Regions from separate parts of the Monashia sp. HAY1-11D genome, predicted to be linked through region 2. Evidence: riboswitches for the same ligand, from Rfam matches in the RefSeq annotation. Region 2 holds a riboswitch; each other region holds the start of a gene.
What was found. A riboswitch is a leader RNA that binds a small molecule or an ion and turns the genes downstream of it on or off. The one in region 2 is predicted to bind S-adenosylmethionine.

Region 1 (4,182 bases), 3.7 Mb from region 2:
AGCGTCAAGGTTGGACGCTTGCGTCATGACCACGACACCAGCCATCGAGATCGTCGGACTGACCAAGTCCTACGGCGACCACGCGGTGCTCCGGGGCGTCGATCTGAGCATCCCGTCCGGCACCATCTTCGCGCTGCTCGGCTCCAACGGCGCCGGCAAGACCACCACCGTCAAGATCCTGTCGACCCTGCTCAAGGCGGACTGCGGGACCGCCACCGTCAGCGGGTTCGACGTCGCCACCCAACCGGCGAAGGTCCGCGAGTCGATCAGCCTCACCGGGCAGTTCGCCGCCGTCGACGAGGTCCTCACCGGGCGGGAGAACCTGCTGCTCGTGGCTCAGCTGCGACGACTGGAGGACCCGGGCAGGGTCGCGGACGGTCTGCTGGCGCGGTTCGCGCTGACCGACGCGGGCGGGCGCAGGGTCGCGACCTACTCAGGCGGCATGCGCCGTCGCCTCGACATCGCGATGAGCCTGATCGGCAACCCGCCCGTGCTCTTCCTCGACGAGCCGACGACCGGGCTCGACCCGCAGTCGCGGATCGAGGTGTGGAAGACCGTCCAGCAGCTCGCCGGCCAGGGGACCACGGTGCTGCTCACCACGCAGTACCTCGACGAGGCCGAGCACCTGGCCGACCGGATCGCGATCCTCCACGAGGGCCGGATCATCGCGAACGGCACCCTCGCCGAGCTCAAGCAGCTGCTCCCGCCGGCCACGGTCGAGTACGTCGAGAAGCAGCCGTCCCTCGAAGAGATCTTCCTAGCGGTCGTCGGCCACGGCGATCCCGTCACGTAAGGACCCCGCGATGACCACCCACTTCCTCAGCGACACCTCTGTCCTGCTCAAGCGCTCGCTGCGCCACATCCTGCGCAGCCCGGACACCATCATCACCACCGCTATCACGCCCATTGCCATGCTGTTGCTCTTCGTCTATGTCTTCGGTGGCGCGATCGATGTCGGCGGCGGCAGCTACGTCGACTACCTGCTGCCCGGGATCCTGCTCATCACCGTGGCCTCCGGCATCGCCTACACCGCCTTCCGGCTCTTCACCGATGTCTCGACGGGCATCGTCGAACGCTTCCAGTCGATGCCCATCGCCCGATCGGCGCTGCTGTGGGGCCACGTGCTGACTTCGGTCGTGGCGAACCTCGTCTCGCTCGCGCTCGTCGTGCTCGTCGCGCTGGCGATGGGATTCCGCTCTGGCGCAGGGGTTCTCGCGTGGCTTGCGGTCCTCGGGATCCTGGTCCTGTTCACTCTGGCGCTGACCTGGTTGGCCGTGATTCCCGGGCTGACCGCGAAGTCGGTCGACGGGGTGAGCGGGTTCTCCTACCCGCTGATCTTCCTACCGTTCATCAGCTCGGCGTTCGTGCCCACCTCTGGCATGCCCGGTCCCGTGCGTTGGTTCGCCGAGCACCAGCCGGTCACCTCGATCGTCGACACCATCCGCGGCCTCTACGCCGGGCAGCCGGTCGGCAACGACGCCTGGATAGCCGTCGCCTGGTGCGTCGGCCTGCTGGTTGTCGCCCACACCCTCGCGATGCGCACCTACCGCAGCAAGATCGCCTGACTCGGCGGGAGGCGACGACGGGTGGACACCGCGAAGCGCCATGACACCGCCGCGGCAGGAGAATGACGCCATGCTCACGATCAGCCAGCTCGCGTCGTACGCCGGCGTGACGGTACGCGCGGTACGGCACTACCACGCCAAGGGGCTGCTGCCCGAGCCCGGGCGCGACCAGTCCGGCTACCGGCGCTACGACGCTGCCGCCGTGGTCGAGCTTGTCAAGATCCGCACCCTGGCCGACGCCGGCGTACCTCTGTCGCGCGTGCATGAGCTGCTCACGGCACGGGACGAGGAGTTCGCGATGGCCGTCGAGGACATCGACCGCCGGCTGCGCGCCGAGATCCGCCAGCGCCGACGTCACCGGCAGCAGATCGCCAAGCTCGCGGCCGGCGAGAGCCTCACGCTGCCGCCGGAGGCCGTCGCGTACCTGGACCGGATGCGCCAGCTCGGGTTCCGGGAGCGGCTGATCGAGGTCGAGCGCGACAGCTGGATCCTGATCGCCGGCCAGATGCCGGATGCCGTGCCGGCCCTCATGGCCATCAAGCACGCCCAGATCGAACACGACGGGCTGCGTCGGCTGTATCTCGACATCGGAGACCTCGCCGACTGCGGGCCGGACGACCCGCGGCTGCCCGCGCTCGCAGACCGGGTCGCCGCCTTCATCGAGGCCGCGGCAGCCGAGGCCGTGGGCATCGAGGACGAACATCCCGTCAGCGAGGACCTGGTCGCCCTGTTGGACGCGGCGTTCGTCGAGTCCTTCCCGTGCGCGAACCACCTGCTGGAGCTCCTCGAGGAGCGCGGCTGGACGGGCTGGACCAACATCCGGCGCATGCACCCCGCGGTCTGACCCCCCCGCGGCATCGTCCGTCGACACCCGTCTTGCCGCGACCAGCGGGGACGCGTGTCTCGGCATGAGAGACCTTTTCCTATGGAACTGGTAGGTCTTGGCGTTGTCCCGCTACTGTCAGGACAGGTCACGAGATCCAGTGCCAAGCCCCGGCTCGCTGGACGGCAACCCTTCCTCGCGATGGGGTGCCCCGGGTGATGACACGGCGGCCGCCGACCGGTGGTCGCAAGCGCGAGGCTTCCTGCCTCACGTCTCTTCCGAGGACGACTCATGAACCACATGCTCACCGGCCGACGCCACGTCGACCTGCGGCGCGTGAGCAGCGCCCTCTGTCCCGCCTGAGCAAGTCCCCCGAAACGCGGCTGCGCGACGCCACGAGGATGTCCTGCTGCCCGCCATCGCCGCATCGCGTCTTCGCGCAGCGACTCGCGGACATGCCTGAACGACGTCGATCCGCGGCCGCCCGCGGACGCGCCTACAGGCTTTCCGCAGCCGGCCTGCTGACCACCTGCAGCTGACGCGGAACACCCGCCTGCTCCCGGAGTCCCGGTACGGCACTCGCCTCGGCATGCCCTCCCGGCGCGCGGATCATCACGGCTGCCCTTCTGATCCAGCCGCCGGGACCAGCCCTGCCTCCGCGTGACCCGCCGACGCCACTTGCCCGTCCATTCCCGCAGAAAGAAGCACCGACATGAAGAAGTTCCCCACACGGATCCTCGCCCTTCCTGCCGTGACCCTCCTCGTTGCCGGACTGGCCTCGGCCTGCTCCTCCGCCTCCGGGGCCGAGCAGAAGGACTCGGGCCCCGTCACGCTGCGCTACCAGGGATGGGCCAACTCCGTCACCCTCCCCGAGCTCGCCGAGGACCTCGGCTACTTCAAGGTCGTCAAGCTCAACTGGGTGGGCAACACCATCAGCGGCCCCCAGGACATCCAGTCCGCGGCGACGAACCAGACCGACTACGGCGGCGCCTTCGCCGGCGCGGTCGTCAAGCTGATCACGGCCGGCGCACCGGTCAAGGCCGTCATCAACTACTACGGCGAGGACGCGAAGACTTTCAACGGCTTCTACGTCAGGGCCGACAGCCCCATCCGGACGGCACGGGACCTCATCGGCAAGAAGATCGCCGTCAACACGCTCGGCGCGCACAGCGAGGCCGTCATCAACACCTGGCTGCAGAAGAACGGCCTCACACCCGACGAGATCAAGCAGGTACAGCTCGTCGTCGTGCCACCGAACGACACCGAGCAGGCCCTGCGTCGGGGTCAGGTCGACGTCGGGACGCTCGGTGGTGTCCTGCAGGACCACGCCGTCGCAGCGGGCGGACTGCGCCGCCTGTTCAGCGACTACGAGCTCTTCGGCGCCTTCAACGGCGGCCAGTACGTCCTACGCGACGAGTTCATCAAGGACCACCCGGACGCCGCCAAGGACTTCGTCACCGGCGTCGCCAAGGCGATCGAGTGGGAGCGCACCACCCCGCGTGAGCAGGTCATCGCCCGGTTCACCAAGATCATCGAGCAGCGCGGCCGCCACGAGAACACCGACAACCTCAAGTACTGGAAGAGCGTCGCGGTGACCGACCGCGGCATCATCTCCGATACCGACTTCACCCGCTGGGGCAGCTGGCTGCAGGAGAAGGGCTTCCTCAGCGGCAAGAAGCTCGACCCCGCCAGCTACTACACGAACGAGCTCAACGGGCTCGCGAAGGCCGGGTGAGCTCGGTGAGCACCCAACAACACCAGGGAAACCCGCCCACTCCCCGCATCTGCCTGCGG
Region 2 (4,182 bases):
GACCACCATACGGCGGGGTCGCGCGATCATCAAGCAGTTCGACCATCGCGTCACGTGGCGGTCGGCCTGCTCCGCCGCCGATCCGCGACTCGGTAGGTTTGGGACCATGACCCCCACCCGTGCCGCCGACCGGGCTGCGGCGACCGCCGCCCTGCGCGAGCTCATCCTCGCCGGCGAGCGCTACCGCCTCGCCGCGGCCGAGCACCTCGACCTCACCGTCAACGAGAGCCGCGCCATCAGCTACCTGCTGGCCCGCGGGTCGATGGGCCAGACCGAGCTGTCCCAGGCCCTGGGACTCACGACGAGCTCGACGACCACGCTCGTCGACCGGCTCGAACGCCGCCACCTCGTCGAGCGGGTGGCCGACCCGGCCGACCGGCGTCGGAGCACGGTGCGCATCCCCGAGGCCGACCTGCGCCGGCTCGGGCAGGTGCACGACTGGGTGCCGCACACCTTCGACACGCTCGACCCGGCGAGCCTGCCGCATGTCACGGAGGTCCTCACGACCATCACCGAGGCGCTGCGGGGCGTCGCGGCCGACATCCACGCCTCCAGCTCGAGCACCCGCGGGAACCGGCGCCGGCACTGAGCCTCGTCGCCCGGTCAGCCCTTGAGCAGCTGGCGTGCCATGACGATGCGCTGGACCTGGTTGGTGCCCTCGTAGATCTGGGTGATCTTGGCGTCGCGCATCATCCGCTCGAGCGGGAAGTCCTGGGTGTAGCCGGCTCCCCCGAGCAGCTGCACGGCGTCGGTCGTCACCTTCATCGCGACGTCCGACGCGTAGCACTTGGCCGCTGCCCCGAAGAACGAGAGGTCCTTGTCACCGCGTTCGGACTTGGCCGCCGCGACATAGACCATCTGGCGCGCGGCCTCGAGCTCCATCGCCATGTCGGCGAGCATGAACTGGATCCCCTGGAAGTCGGCGATGTGCTTGCCGAACTGCTTGCGGTCCTTGACGTAGGCCAGCGCGACGTCGAGCGCCCCCTGGGCGATGCCGACGGCCTGCGCGCCGATGGTGACGCGCGTGTGGTCGAGGGTGCGCAGCGCGATCTTGAGGCCGTCACCGACCTGGCCGACGACGCGGTCACCGGGGATCCGGACGTCGTCGAAGTGCAGCTCGCGGGTCGGGCTGCCCTTGATGCCGAGCTTGCGCTCCTTCTCGCCGAAGGTGAACCCCGGGTCGGACTTCTCGACGACGAAGGCCGTGACGTTGCCACCCCGGGGACCGTCGGGGTCGGTGACGGCGAGGACCGTGTAGTACTCGGACACACCGGCATTCGTGATCCACGACTTCTGGCCGTTGAGCACCCAGCCGTCGCCGTCCTGCCGGGCGCGGCACTTCATGGACGCGGTGTCCGAGCCGGCCTCGCGCTCGGAGAGCCCGTACGAGAACGTCGTCCGGCCCTGGGCCAGGGGCGGGAGGTAGCGTCCCTTGAGCTCGTCGCTGCCGTCGAGGATGAGCGGGAGCGAGCCGAGCTTGTTGACGGCGGGGATGAGCGAGGCGGACGCGTCGACGCGGGCGACCTCCTCGATGACGATGCACGTCGCGAGCGCGTCGGCGCCGACGCCGTCGTACTCCTCCGGCACGTGGGGGGCGAAGAAGTCCGAGGCCACGAGGGCGTCGTGCGCCTCCTGCGGGTAGCGGGCCTCCGCGTCGACCGCCGCCGCGAAGGGCGCGATCTTGTCCTCGGCCACGGCGCGTACGGCCTCCCGCAGCGCCTCGTGGTCCTCGCTGGTGCGGTACAGGTCGAAGTCGGCGTTCGTGCTCACGGCCTGATCCTACTCACGGGTTCGGATTAGTAGGACGTCCTCGTGATCGACGCCACGAGTACCGCGCCGCGGCGCACTTTCCGACGCGGAAGCGGCCCCGACGCCGCCAGTACCGCGCCACGGCGCGGCTTCCGCGGGAGGTGGCCGCCACCCCTCGGACACCGGCTCCCACTCCTCGGACGCCGCTGTCTACACTGCGGGCAGGTCATGAGCGCCAGCGCCAAGCCCCGGCTCGCTGGCCGGCAACCCTCCCAACCGCGGCGGGGTGCCCCGGGTGAGGACCTGGCCCGACGTCGACAGCCGGCGCGGGCAAGCGCGGAGACCCTCTCCCCGCACCGAGCCGTCGGTGCGCCGGGCCGTCGGGACGACGACCGGTCATCGACCCGAACCAGGAAGAGCAGACCACGATGACCGAGCCGAACTGGTCCTTCGAGACCAAGCAGATCCATGCCGGACAGAGCGCCGACAGCGCGACCGGTGCGCGCGCCCTGCCGATCTACCAGACGACGAGCTACGTCTTCGACGACACCGACCACGCGGCGAACCTGTTCGGGCTCAAGGAGTTCGGCAACATCTACACGCGGATCATGAACCCGACGACGGATGTCGTGGAGCAACGCATCGCCGCACTCGAGGGCGGTGTCGGGGCCCTCCTCGTCGCCTCGGGACAGTCGGCCACCACCCTGGCCCTGCTCAACATCGCCGAGGCCGGTGACCACATCGTCGCCTCGCCGAGCCTCTACGGCGGCACCGTCAACCTGCTGAGGTTCACGTTCCGCAAGCTCGGCATCGAGGTGAGCTTCGTCGAGGACCCCAGCTCGGTCGACGCGTGGCGTGCCGCCGTGCGGCCGAACACGAAGGCGTTCTTCGGCGAGACGATCGCCAACCCGAAGGCCGAGGTGCTCGACATCGAGGCGGTCGCGGCGGTCGCGCACGAGCACGGCGTCCCCCTCGTCGTGGACAACACCATCGCGACCCCGTACGTCATCCGCCCGATCGAGTGGGGCGCCGACGTCGTCGTCCACTCCGCGACGAAGTACCTCGGCGGTCACGGCACGTCCATCGCCGGCGTCATCGTCGACGCGGGCCGGTTCGACTACGGCGCCGACCCGGAGCGGTTCCCGAACTACAACACCCCCGAGGAGAGCTACCACGGCCTCGTCTTCGCCCGGGACCTCGGCGTCGGCAGCCCGCTCGGGGCCAACCTCGCCTACATCCTCAAGGCGCGTGTGCAGCTGCTGCGGGACCTCGGGCCGGCCGCGGCACCGTTCAACGCGTTCCTCATCGCCCAGGGCCTCGAGACGCTGTCGCTGCGCATCGAGCGCCACCTCGCGAACGCCACCAGGGTCGCTGCCTACCTGCAGGGTCACCCCCAGGTGGAGCGGGTCGTGTGGGCGTCGCTGCCGGACAGCCCCTCCCACGCCACGGCGCAGAAGTACGCGCCCCGTGGCGCGGGCGCGGTGCTCTCGTTCGAGATCGCCGGTGGTCTCGATGCCGGCAAGAGGTTCGTCGAGGCGCTGACCCTGCACAGCCACGTCGCGAACATCGGCGACGTGCGGTCCCTGGTCATCCACCCCGCCTCGACGACCCATTCGCAGGGCCCCGAGGAGGACCGCCTCGCGGCGGGCGTCACGCCGGGTCTCGTTCGCCTCGCCGTGGGCATCGAGCACATCGACGACATCCTCGCCGACCTCGAGCAGGGTTTCGCGGCCGCGAAGCCCTGAGCACCGGCGGAAGCCGGGGTGTGGCGGGTCGGCACGGCTGGCAGCATGTCGGCCATGCCGATCCGCTACCCCGCTCCCCTGCGTCCCGGCGACCGGGTCGGTGTCACCTCGCCGAGCTCGGGCGTCCAGGACCGCCTGTGGGGTCGGTTCACCCATGCCGTCCGGTGCCTGCGCGACCGCGGGTTCGACGTGGTGGTGGGCGAGCTCAACCACGCAACGAGTCACGTCAGCGGGCCGCGTGAGGCACGCGCGGCCGAGCTCATGTCGATGCTCACCGACCCCACGATCAGGGCCGTGGTGCCGCCCTGGGGTGGTGAGACCGGCATCGACCTGCTCGACCTGCTCGACCTGGACGCCGTCTCGTCCGCCGAGCCGACGTGGTGCGTCGGCTTCTCCGACACCTCGACGTGGCTGACCCCGCTCACCCTCACCACCGGCCTGGCCACGATCCACGGGCAGAACCTCATGGACACCCCGTACGTCCTGCCCGACGGCATCCTGCACTGGGTCGACGTCGCGTCGGCCTCAGCCGGCGAAGAGCTGGTGCAGCGCTCCCCCGGGCGGTTCCGCTCCGGCGGCTGGGACGACTACGCCGCCGACCCGACGGTCTCGCGGATGACCCTCGACGGACGCGGTACGTGGACCCGCATCGACCCGGGGCACGAGGGTGAGCCCGCGGGCTTCTCGG
Region 3 (4,182 bases), 330 kb from region 2:
ATCGGGGTGGCCGACGACGCCGTGGTGCTCACCTGGGTCGTCAAGGCCTTCCTCGAGGAGACCGACCGCTTCATCGCCTGGGAGATCGGCCAGGGGCTGCACCGGCCCGGGACGTCACGCCCGGGTGCTGCCGAGCGGACGCCGCGGACCCGCGCCGAGCAGCCCGGGCAGGCGTCGGAGTCCCCGACCGCACCGGACGACCGCGTGGGGACCGCGCTGGGGACGCCTGCCGACGCGCGGGCCCGGCTCTGGGCCGGCCAGGTCGCCGACGGTCGACGCCGCGACCGTGACGTGACCGGGGCTGCCGCACCGGGCCGTGTCGTCGGGCGGCTGACCGGCTCGACAGGCGCCTCGGGGGCACCGACCGCAGGCGGCCTCGGAGCGCAGCGCCCGGCGGACGGCCCGCGCTCGACCGGCCCGGGTCGATCCGAGGGGGTACGCCTGCCCGAGGGGGTCCGCCAGGCGGCCACCGACTACGTGCTCGAGTCGGTCCGCAAGCGCCTCGAGCGCTGACGCAGCACCGTCGTCCACACCCCCTCCGCGCCTGGCGGCGCGGTCCACAGGCGGCCGGCGGGGGAGTGCCGCTCCGCGCCGGCCGGGGGCAGCCTTCGGGCATGCCGAAGATCTCCCTGTCCGGACCGGCCGACCTGCTGACGGTCCTGCCCTACCACCTCGGTTTCAGGCCCGAGCGCAGTGTCGTCGTGGCCTGCTTCCACGGCCGGCGCCTCGGGCTCGTGGCCCGGCTGGACCTCGTCGCCCCACCCGACGCCGCCGCGGCGGCTGCGCAGATCCTGCCCGCCCTGGTGCGCGAGCGGCCGAGCCGCGTCGTCCTCGTCGGGTTCGCCGGCGGCGCCGCCGACGAGGATCCCGCACCGTTGCTCACCGCCCTGGGCGACGCGCTCGAGGCTGAGCTCGTCCCGGTGGGCGACCGGCTCGTCGTGCGCGAGGGCCGCTGGTTCGGGCTCGACTGCGCCTGCTGCCCACCGCCCGGGCGAGCCCTGCCGGACGTGGCCGACGTCCCGGCCGTCGCCGAGTACGTCGCCCTGGGCACCGTCGTGCTGGGCACGCGCCAGCAGCTCGCAGCGCTCGTCGAGCCCCTGCCGACGCAGGACCCGCGTCACGACGACCGGCTCGCCGCGGTCGAGGCGTGGGCCGAGCGGCACGCCCACTCGGATGTCGGGACCGGCGTTGCCGACCGCCGGGCGCGCGCTGCCCTCGTCGACGAGGCACTGGGGGCGTGGGTCCGCCTCGTGCGCCGCGGGCTCGGCACCGAGCCGACGCCGACGACGCTGGCCGCGCTGCTCGGCCCGCTCGTCGACGTCCGCCTGCGCGACCTGCTCGTCGCGTGGGTGTGCCCCGGGACCCTCTCCCTGGAGGCCTGCCCGCGCGACCTCGTCAGCCGGTTGCGCCGCGCACTCGAGGCCGACACGTCCTCCCACGACAGCCTGCCGCGGGACGTGAGGGAGGTCGTGGACGAGGAGATCGAGGAGGACATCGACGAGATGCTGGAGGGGAGCGGCGGGTGGGACCGCGCGCTGACCGAGCGAGTGCGCCTGGCGCGCCTCGAAGAGCTGTGCCGGGCGACCCCCGCCGCGTGTGCGGCACCGGTCCTGGCGGTGGTGGCCGCGTACGCCTGGTGGCTCGGCGACGGCGCCCACGCCTCCGTCGCCGTGGACCGTGCCCTCGAGGTCGACCCGCGGTACCGGCTGGCACAGCTCGTGCGGCAGTCCCTCGACTGGGGCCTGCGTCCCCGCAGCTGCGCCTGACCTGCCCTCCAGCCGTCCAGCCCGTGGACCCGAGGGCCACGCCTCGAGACGCGGTCGCGTATGGTGGTGGCAGGTCATGAGCGCCAGCGCCAAGCCCCGGCTCGCTGGCCGGCAACCCTCCTTCGCGGTGGGGTGCCCCGGGTGAGGACCAGGCCGCACCGGCACGGGACTGCGGCAAGCGCGCACACCCGAGGAGCAGCCAGAATGACTGTGACCCACCGGTCCGGCCAGGTCACGCGCCGTCCGGCCCGACGCCAGCAGGGTGTCGACGGCTCGCAGCCCGTTCGTCCCGACGTCTCGGCCGACCGACGCGGCGACGGCGTCTGGCGCGAGGGGGACCCCGTCGGCAGGCGGCAGTTCGTCGACGTCGGTGACCTCGAGCTCGAGCGCGGGGGCGTCCTTCCCGAGGTCCGGATCGCCTACGAGACGTGGGGCCGGCTCAACGAGGCCCGCGACAACGTCGTCCTCGTCGAGCACGCCCTCACCGGCGACAGCCACGTCGTCGGTGAGGCGGGCGAGGGCCACCCGTCGCCCGGCTGGTGGAACAGCCTCATCGGTCCGGGGCAGGCCGTGGACCCCGAGGACTGGTTCGTCGTCGCCGCCAACGTCCTCGGCGGCTGCCAGGGCTCGACCGGGCCGGCGAGCCCCGCCCCGGACGGGCGCCCCTGGGGCAGCCGCTTCCCGTACGTGACCGTGCGCGACCAGGTCGCCGCCGAGCGGGCGCTGCTGACCGAGCTCGGCATCACGCGGCTTGCCGCGGTCGTCGGAGGTTCGATGGGCGGCATGCGCGCCCTCGAGTGGGCCGTCAGCCACCCCGACGACGTCGACCGCTGTGTCGTGCTCGCCTCCACGCCCTACGCCACGGCCGAGCAGATCGCCTGGTGCCAGCCGCAGCTGCTCGCCATCCGCAGCGACCCCCACTACGCCGGCGGCGACTACTACGACACGGACCACCGTCCCGACACCGGCCTGGGCCTCGCCCGGCGCATCGCGCACGTGACCTACCGCACCGAGACCGAGCTCGACGACCGGTTCGGTCGTCAGGCCCAGCTCGGCGAGGACCCGTTCAGCCTCAGCGAACGCGCCGCCGGCAGAGGGCGTTTCGCCGTCGAGTCCTACCTGGACCACCACGCCGGCAAGCTCGCCCGCCGTTTCGACGCGAACTCCTACGTCGTGCTCACCGAGGCGATGAACTCCCACGACGTCGGCCGCGACCGCGGCGGCATCGAGGCGGCGCTGGCGCGCGTCACGGCCGACTGCACCGTGGTGTCCGTCGACACCGACCGGCTGTACCCCCCGCGGCTGTCGGACGAGCTGCATGCGGCTCTCCCCGTCTCGACGCGCGTCTCGATCACCTCCGCCTACGGACACGACGGCTTCCTCATCGAGGAGGAGCAGGTCGGCTCGGTGGTCCGCGAGGCCCTCGCGCGTCCGCGCTGACCCCGACGCCTCGGCAGGCCCGGCGCGCAACGCGATCCGTCCGAGCGCGCGTGCCGGTGCCCGCGGCCACCTTTTCGGGTACGGTGCGAGCACCCGGTTGTTGCCGTACAAGGAGGTCCGCGAAGTGGCCATCGTCGTCGGATACGTCGCCACCAAGGAGGGACGCGCGGCGCTCAAGCGAGCCGCCGAGGAGTGCGTCCTGAGGGGGACCAAGCTCGTCGTCATCAGCTCCCACCGGGGTGGGAAGGACTTCGACGCCGACGAGGCCAGCGCGTTCGAGGCCGAGCTCGAGCGGGTCACGACCGTGCTCGAGGACAAGGGCCTGGAGCACGAGGTGCGCCAGCTGGTCCGGGGCAACGACCCGGCCGAGGACCTCATCAGCGTCGCGGAGGCGGAGAACGCCGACTTCATCGTCATCGGACTGCGTCGCCGCAGCCCCGTCGGCAAGCTCATCCTCGGCTCCAACGCCCAGCGCATCCTGCTCGACGCGTCCTGCCCGGTGCTCGCCGTCAAGGCCGGCTGAGCCCGCCCCGCCCGCCGGCGGGGTCGTGTCACACCGGGTCGGCACCACCGCGCGGCCCGATCCGTTCGCTCGCACGCCGTTGCGCGTTTTATAATGTCCGAGTACCGGATCGCAAGAGGCACACAGCGAGATCGTCCGAGGGGACCCGACTCCGACAGGCCACGCTCTTCCGGCACGAACCCCCGTTCTCGCTCGTTGTGATGTGGCATGCCCGCGTGCTCACGTCGGCCCGCACCACACGAGACCCGCGATGAAAGGCGACTGCATCCGTGCCGAAGGCAACACCCGCTGGACCCCCGAAGACCCTGCCCAAGGTGTTCCAGCACGAGGCGATCATGCAGCTCCTGGTCAAGGGCAGCACCAACGGAAGCATCACCGGCACCGAGATCGCACGAGCGCAGGCTGAGGCAGCCCTCGACCTGAAGCAGATGAAGCCGGTCCTCGTCACCCTCG
Region 4 (4,182 bases), 1.2 Mb from region 2:
CTCGTTGACCCACGCACCCTGCACCCGCATCGGCTTGCTGGCGCCCATCGGCAGGAAGAGGGCGTCGCCCTGGCCGATGAGCTTCTCGGCGCCCGGCTGGTCGAGCACGACGCGCGAGTCCGCGAGCGAGGACGTGGCGAAGGCCATGCGGCTCGGCACGTTGGCCTTGATGAGGCCGGTGACGACGTCGACCGACGGGCGCTGCGTGGCGAGGACGAGGTGGATGCCGGCGGCCCGCGCCAGCTGCGTGATGCGCACGACCGACTCCTCGACGTCGCGCGGGGCGACCATCATGAGGTCGGCGAGCTCGTCGACGACGACGAGCAGGTACGGGTAGGTGGTGATCTGCCGCTCCGAGCCGGGCAGCGGCTTGACCTTGCCGGCCCGGACCGCCTTGTTGAAGTCGTCGACGTGCTTGAACCCGAACGCCGCGAGGTCGTCGTAGCGCTGGTCCATCTCCTTGACGACCCACTGGAGGGCCTCCGCGGCCTTCTTCGGGTTGGTGATGATCGGCGTGATGAGGTGCGGGATGCCTTCGTACGCGGTCAGCTCCACGCGCTTGGGGTCGACGAGGATGAGACGGACCTCCTCCGGCGTCGAGCGCATGAGGATCGAGGTGATCATCGAGTTGACGAAGCTCGACTTGCCCGAGCCGGTGGCGCCGGCCACGAGCAGGTGGGGCATCTTGGCGAGGTTGGCGATGACGTAGGCGCCCTCGACGTCCTTGCCGACGCCCATGACCATGGGGTGCTCGTTGCTGCGCGCGGTCTGGCTGCGCAGGACGTCGCCGAGCGCGACGTTCTCGCGGTCGGTGTTGGGGATCTCGATGCCGATGGCCGACTTGCCGGGGATCGGGCTGAGGATGCGCACGTCGGCCGAGGCGACGGCGTACGCGATGTTCTTGCTCAGCGCTGTGACGCGCTCGACCTTGGTGCCCGAGCCGAGCTCGACCTCGTAGCGGGTCACCGTCGGGCCGCGGGTGAAGCCGGTGACCGCGGCGTCGATGTCGAACTGCTCGAAGACGTTCGTCAGGGACTCGACGACGGCGTCGTTCGTCTCGCTGCGCGTCTTGTGCGGCGACCCCGGCTTGAGCATCGCCTGGTCGGGCAGGCGGTAGGTGATGTCCCCACCGAGGCTCAGCTGCTCGACGCGCGACGGCATCTCGGACATCGGCGGCGGCACGAGCTCGGCCTTGGGTCCGACCTTGCTCGTGTCGGGGGCCCCGTGGGTCTTCGGGTCCGTGGCGTCGATCACCTTCTCGCCGCTCGGTCGCGGTGCGAGGACGCCGGGCGCGGTCGGACGTTTCTCGCCCGGGCGCAGCCGCTTGGTGGGGGCGTCGTCGGCCTCCTTCTGCGCCGCCTGGCGGAAGGCCTCGTCGCCGTCGCGCTCGGACAGGTCGACGGGCTTGCGGCGGGCCCGCTTGAGCGCGGCCGCCGGGGCGTCGGCCTCCGCCCCGTCCCCGGCGTCGGCCCCGTGGGGATGCGTGCCGCGGTCGATGACGAGCGCCTTGAGCTGGCGCAGGCGGGTCGGGACCATGTTGACCGGCGTCGCCGTGATGACAAGCAGGCCGAAGACGCCGAGGAGCACGAGCAGGACGGTCGCCCCGTAGGTGGAGACGGCCGCGGCGAGCGGGCTCGAGGCGAGGAAGCCGATGATGCCCCCGGCGGCGCGCATGCCGTCGGCCCCGTCGGGCGGGTTGGGGATGCCGTCGGCGAGGTGCGACAGGCCGCACGCGGCGAACGTCAGGGTGATCGTGCCGACGACGATGCGGTTGGTCGCGGCCTCGTCCTGGGGGGCGCGGAGCATCCGCAGGCCGAGGGCCAGCAGCACGAGCGGGACGGCGTACGCGACCCGCCCGAAGGTGCCGGCGAAGACGGCGTGGACGACCTGGCCGAACGTGCCCGAGACGCCCCACCACTCGCGGGCCGCGACGACGACGGCGAGGGCGATGAGGGCGAAGCCGATGCCGTCGCGCTTGTGCTCGGGCTCGAGGTCGGCCGCGCTGTGCCCGACCCGGCGCACCGCGCCACCGGCCAGGTGCGAGACGCCCATCCACGTGTTGCGCACCGCGTTGAGGGGGAACGGCAGGCCGCCGCCCCGCGTCTTCGTCGGCCCCTTGGACTGGCCCCTGCGGGCAGCGGCCGGCTTGCGCTGTGCGGGGCGGGTCGAGCGGGCCGCCGGCGGGCGCGACGACGAGCCCTTCGCGCGCGCGGCCGCGGCGGGGCTCGTTCGCTGGCTGGTGGACGGACGTGTCGCCATGGTCGCACCGTACGCCAGCGTCCCTCTCAACTCACGCGTCACACGCGCACCACGACCGATTCGCCGGACCGTGGCCGCGGGCGCGAGTCGGTGCCGTCTCAGATTCCGACACCGTGGGCCCGCTGGGTGGACACCCGGACAGGCCGGCGCCTATGGTCTTCGCCAGGTCAAGAGTGTCAGCGACAAGCCCCGGCTCGCTGGCCAGCAACCCTCCTCCGCGGTGGGGTGCTCCGGGTGACGACCAGGCCGTCCTCGGCTGGTTTCTCCTCGAGGTCGGCAAGCGCGGACCTGCACCGGGTGGGTCCCTGGACTCGCGAGGAGCACTGCCATGTCGGCCCTTCCCACCACGACGACCCTCTGCGGCGGCGGCCCCGCCCCGGTCGTCCGCACCCGAGCCCTCCGCGTCGTCGCCGAGGGCGAGGCCCTGCCGCGTGTCGTCGGCGCGGACCTGCGCGTGCCCACGACCCGGGGCGAGGTGGCCTACGCCAACCTCGACCACGCGGCGTCGACCCCCGCCCTCCAGACCGTGAAGGACGCCGTCGACCGCGCCCTCGAGACGTACTCGTCGGTGCACCGCGGTGCCGGGTTCGCCTCGCGGCTGACGAGCGCCTGGTACGAGCAGGCGCGTGAGGAGGTGGCCCGGTTCGTCGGCGCCCGCGAGGACGACCAGGTCGTCTTCACCCGCACGACCACCGACTCGTGGTCGGTGCTCGCCCACGCCCTGCCGAGCCGCGCCGTGGTCTTCGTCTTCGGCAGCGAGCACCACTCGACGCTGTTGCCCTGGGGCCGTTCGCGCACGGTGCGCCTGCCGATCCCCCAGAGCACCGACGACGCGCTCGACCTGCTCGACGAGGCCCTCGCCGAGCACCCGGGCCGGCACCGCCTCGTGGTGCTGACGGCGGCGTCCAACGTCACCGGTGAGGTGTGGCCGGTGGAGCGCTTCGCCCGTCTCGCCCACGAGCACGGCGCCCGGATCGCCGTCGACGCCGCGCAGCTGTCCGCGCACCGCCGCATCGACCTCGCCGCGTGGGACGCCGACTGGGTGGCCTTCTCCGGCCATAAGACCTACGCCCCCTTCGGTGCCGGCGTGCTCGCCGGGCGTCGTGACTGGCTCGACGCCGGCGCACCCTACCTGCCCGGCGGCGGCGCGACCCGGACGGTCACCGAGACGGCCACGGAGTGGGCCACGGGCCCGGCGCGCCACGAGGGCGGCAGCCCCAACGTCATCGGCGCCATCGCCCTCGCGGCGGCCTGTTCGACGATCGAACGCCACCGCGCCGCCATCGAGGCCCACGAGGAGGCGCTGCTCGAGCGACTGCGCACCGGCCTCGAGGCGGTCCTGGGCGTCGAGGTGCTCTCGATCTTCGGCGACGACCACGACCGGGTCGGTGTCGTCGCCTTCACGGTGTCCGGCTTCGACCCCTCGCTCGTGTCGCAGGTGCTCTCGGTCGAGCACGGCATCGGTGTGCGCGACGGCAAGTTCTGTGCGCACCTGCTCGTCGACGAGCTGCTCGAGGACCCGTGGGGCGAGCGTCCCCAGACCGCGGTGCGCGCCAGCGTCGGGCTCGGCAGCACGGCCGAGGGCGTGGAGCGTCTCGTCTCGGCCGTGGCCGCGCTCGTGGGCGAAGGACCGTCGCGGACGTGGACCCGGACGGCCGCCGGGTGGACGGTCGAGGGCACGGACCCCCGCGACGTCGAGGTCGAGCGCCCCTGGTGAACCGGACCGGGTCTCTCGCCGCCTGACCCCCGTCACCCCGCAACACACCGAACAGCTGCCAGGTGGGTCCGGGAATACCAGGGACCACCTGGCAGCTGCTCGGTGTGTTTGCGATCCCGCGGCGAGACGGGTGGCGGCGGTCGGGCGGGGTCGGGCGGTCCGTCGGGGGGTCAGCGCTCGGCGCGCAGGGCGTAGGACGCCCAGAC

Region 1: linked by a shared signal. The riboswitch ahead of AC1VM9_RS03980 (putative leader peptide) and the one ahead of AC1VM9_RS21020 (bifunctional o-acetylhomoserine/o-acetylserine sulfhydrylase) in region 2 are both predicted to bind S-adenosylmethionine.
Region 3: linked by a shared signal. The riboswitch ahead of metX (homoserine O-acetyltransferase MetX) and the one ahead of AC1VM9_RS21020 (bifunctional o-acetylhomoserine/o-acetylserine sulfhydrylase) in region 2 are both predicted to bind S-adenosylmethionine.
Region 4: linked by a shared signal. The riboswitch ahead of AC1VM9_RS15270 (aminotransferase class V-fold PLP-dependent enzyme) and the one ahead of AC1VM9_RS21020 (bifunctional o-acetylhomoserine/o-acetylserine sulfhydrylase) in region 2 are both predicted to bind S-adenosylmethionine.

The regions. Positions count from the first base shown of each region.
Region 1 is NZ_CP200320.1:873,894-878,075, reverse strand. Features, by position in the region: gene AC1VM9_RS03995 (ABC transporter ATP-binding protein) at 26-793, shown strand; gene AC1VM9_RS03990 (ABC transporter permease) at 804-1,565, shown strand; gene AC1VM9_RS03985 (MerR family transcriptional regulator) at 1,636-2,409, shown strand; SAM riboswitch class IV at 2,535-2,647, shown strand; gene AC1VM9_RS03980 (putative leader peptide) at 2,680-2,751, shown strand; gene AC1VM9_RS03975 (ABC transporter substrate-binding protein) at 3,101-4,123, shown strand; gene AC1VM9_RS03970 (ABC transporter ATP-binding protein) at 4,129-4,182, shown strand, end outside.
Region 2 is NZ_CP200320.1:4,546,893-4,551,074, forward strand. Features, by position in the region: gene AC1VM9_RS21010 (MarR family winged helix-turn-helix transcriptional regulator) at 107-589, shown strand; gene AC1VM9_RS21015 (acyl-CoA dehydrogenase family protein) at 604-1,770, opposite strand; SAM riboswitch class IV at 1,974-2,092, shown strand; gene AC1VM9_RS21020 (bifunctional o-acetylhomoserine/o-acetylserine sulfhydrylase) at 2,148-3,494, shown strand; gene AC1VM9_RS21025 (LD-carboxypeptidase) at 3,549-4,182, shown strand, end outside.
Region 3 is NZ_CP200320.1:4,213,890-4,218,071, reverse strand. Features, by position in the region: gene AC1VM9_RS19495 (YkvA family protein) at 1-513, shown strand, start outside; gene AC1VM9_RS19490 (DUF4192 domain-containing protein) at 615-1,766, shown strand; SAM riboswitch class IV at 1,839-1,953, shown strand; gene metX (homoserine O-acetyltransferase MetX) at 1,971-3,206, shown strand; gene AC1VM9_RS19480 (universal stress protein) at 3,331-3,729, shown strand; gene AC1VM9_RS19475 (RNA polymerase sigma factor) at 4,044-4,182, shown strand, end outside.
Region 4 is NZ_CP200320.1:3,305,307-3,309,488, reverse strand. Features, by position in the region: gene AC1VM9_RS15275 (FtsK/SpoIIIE family DNA translocase) at 1-2,259, opposite strand, end outside; SAM riboswitch class IV at 2,425-2,548, shown strand; gene AC1VM9_RS15270 (aminotransferase class V-fold PLP-dependent enzyme) at 2,588-3,976, shown strand; gene AC1VM9_RS15265 (endonuclease/exonuclease/phosphatase family protein) at 4,147-4,182, opposite strand, start outside.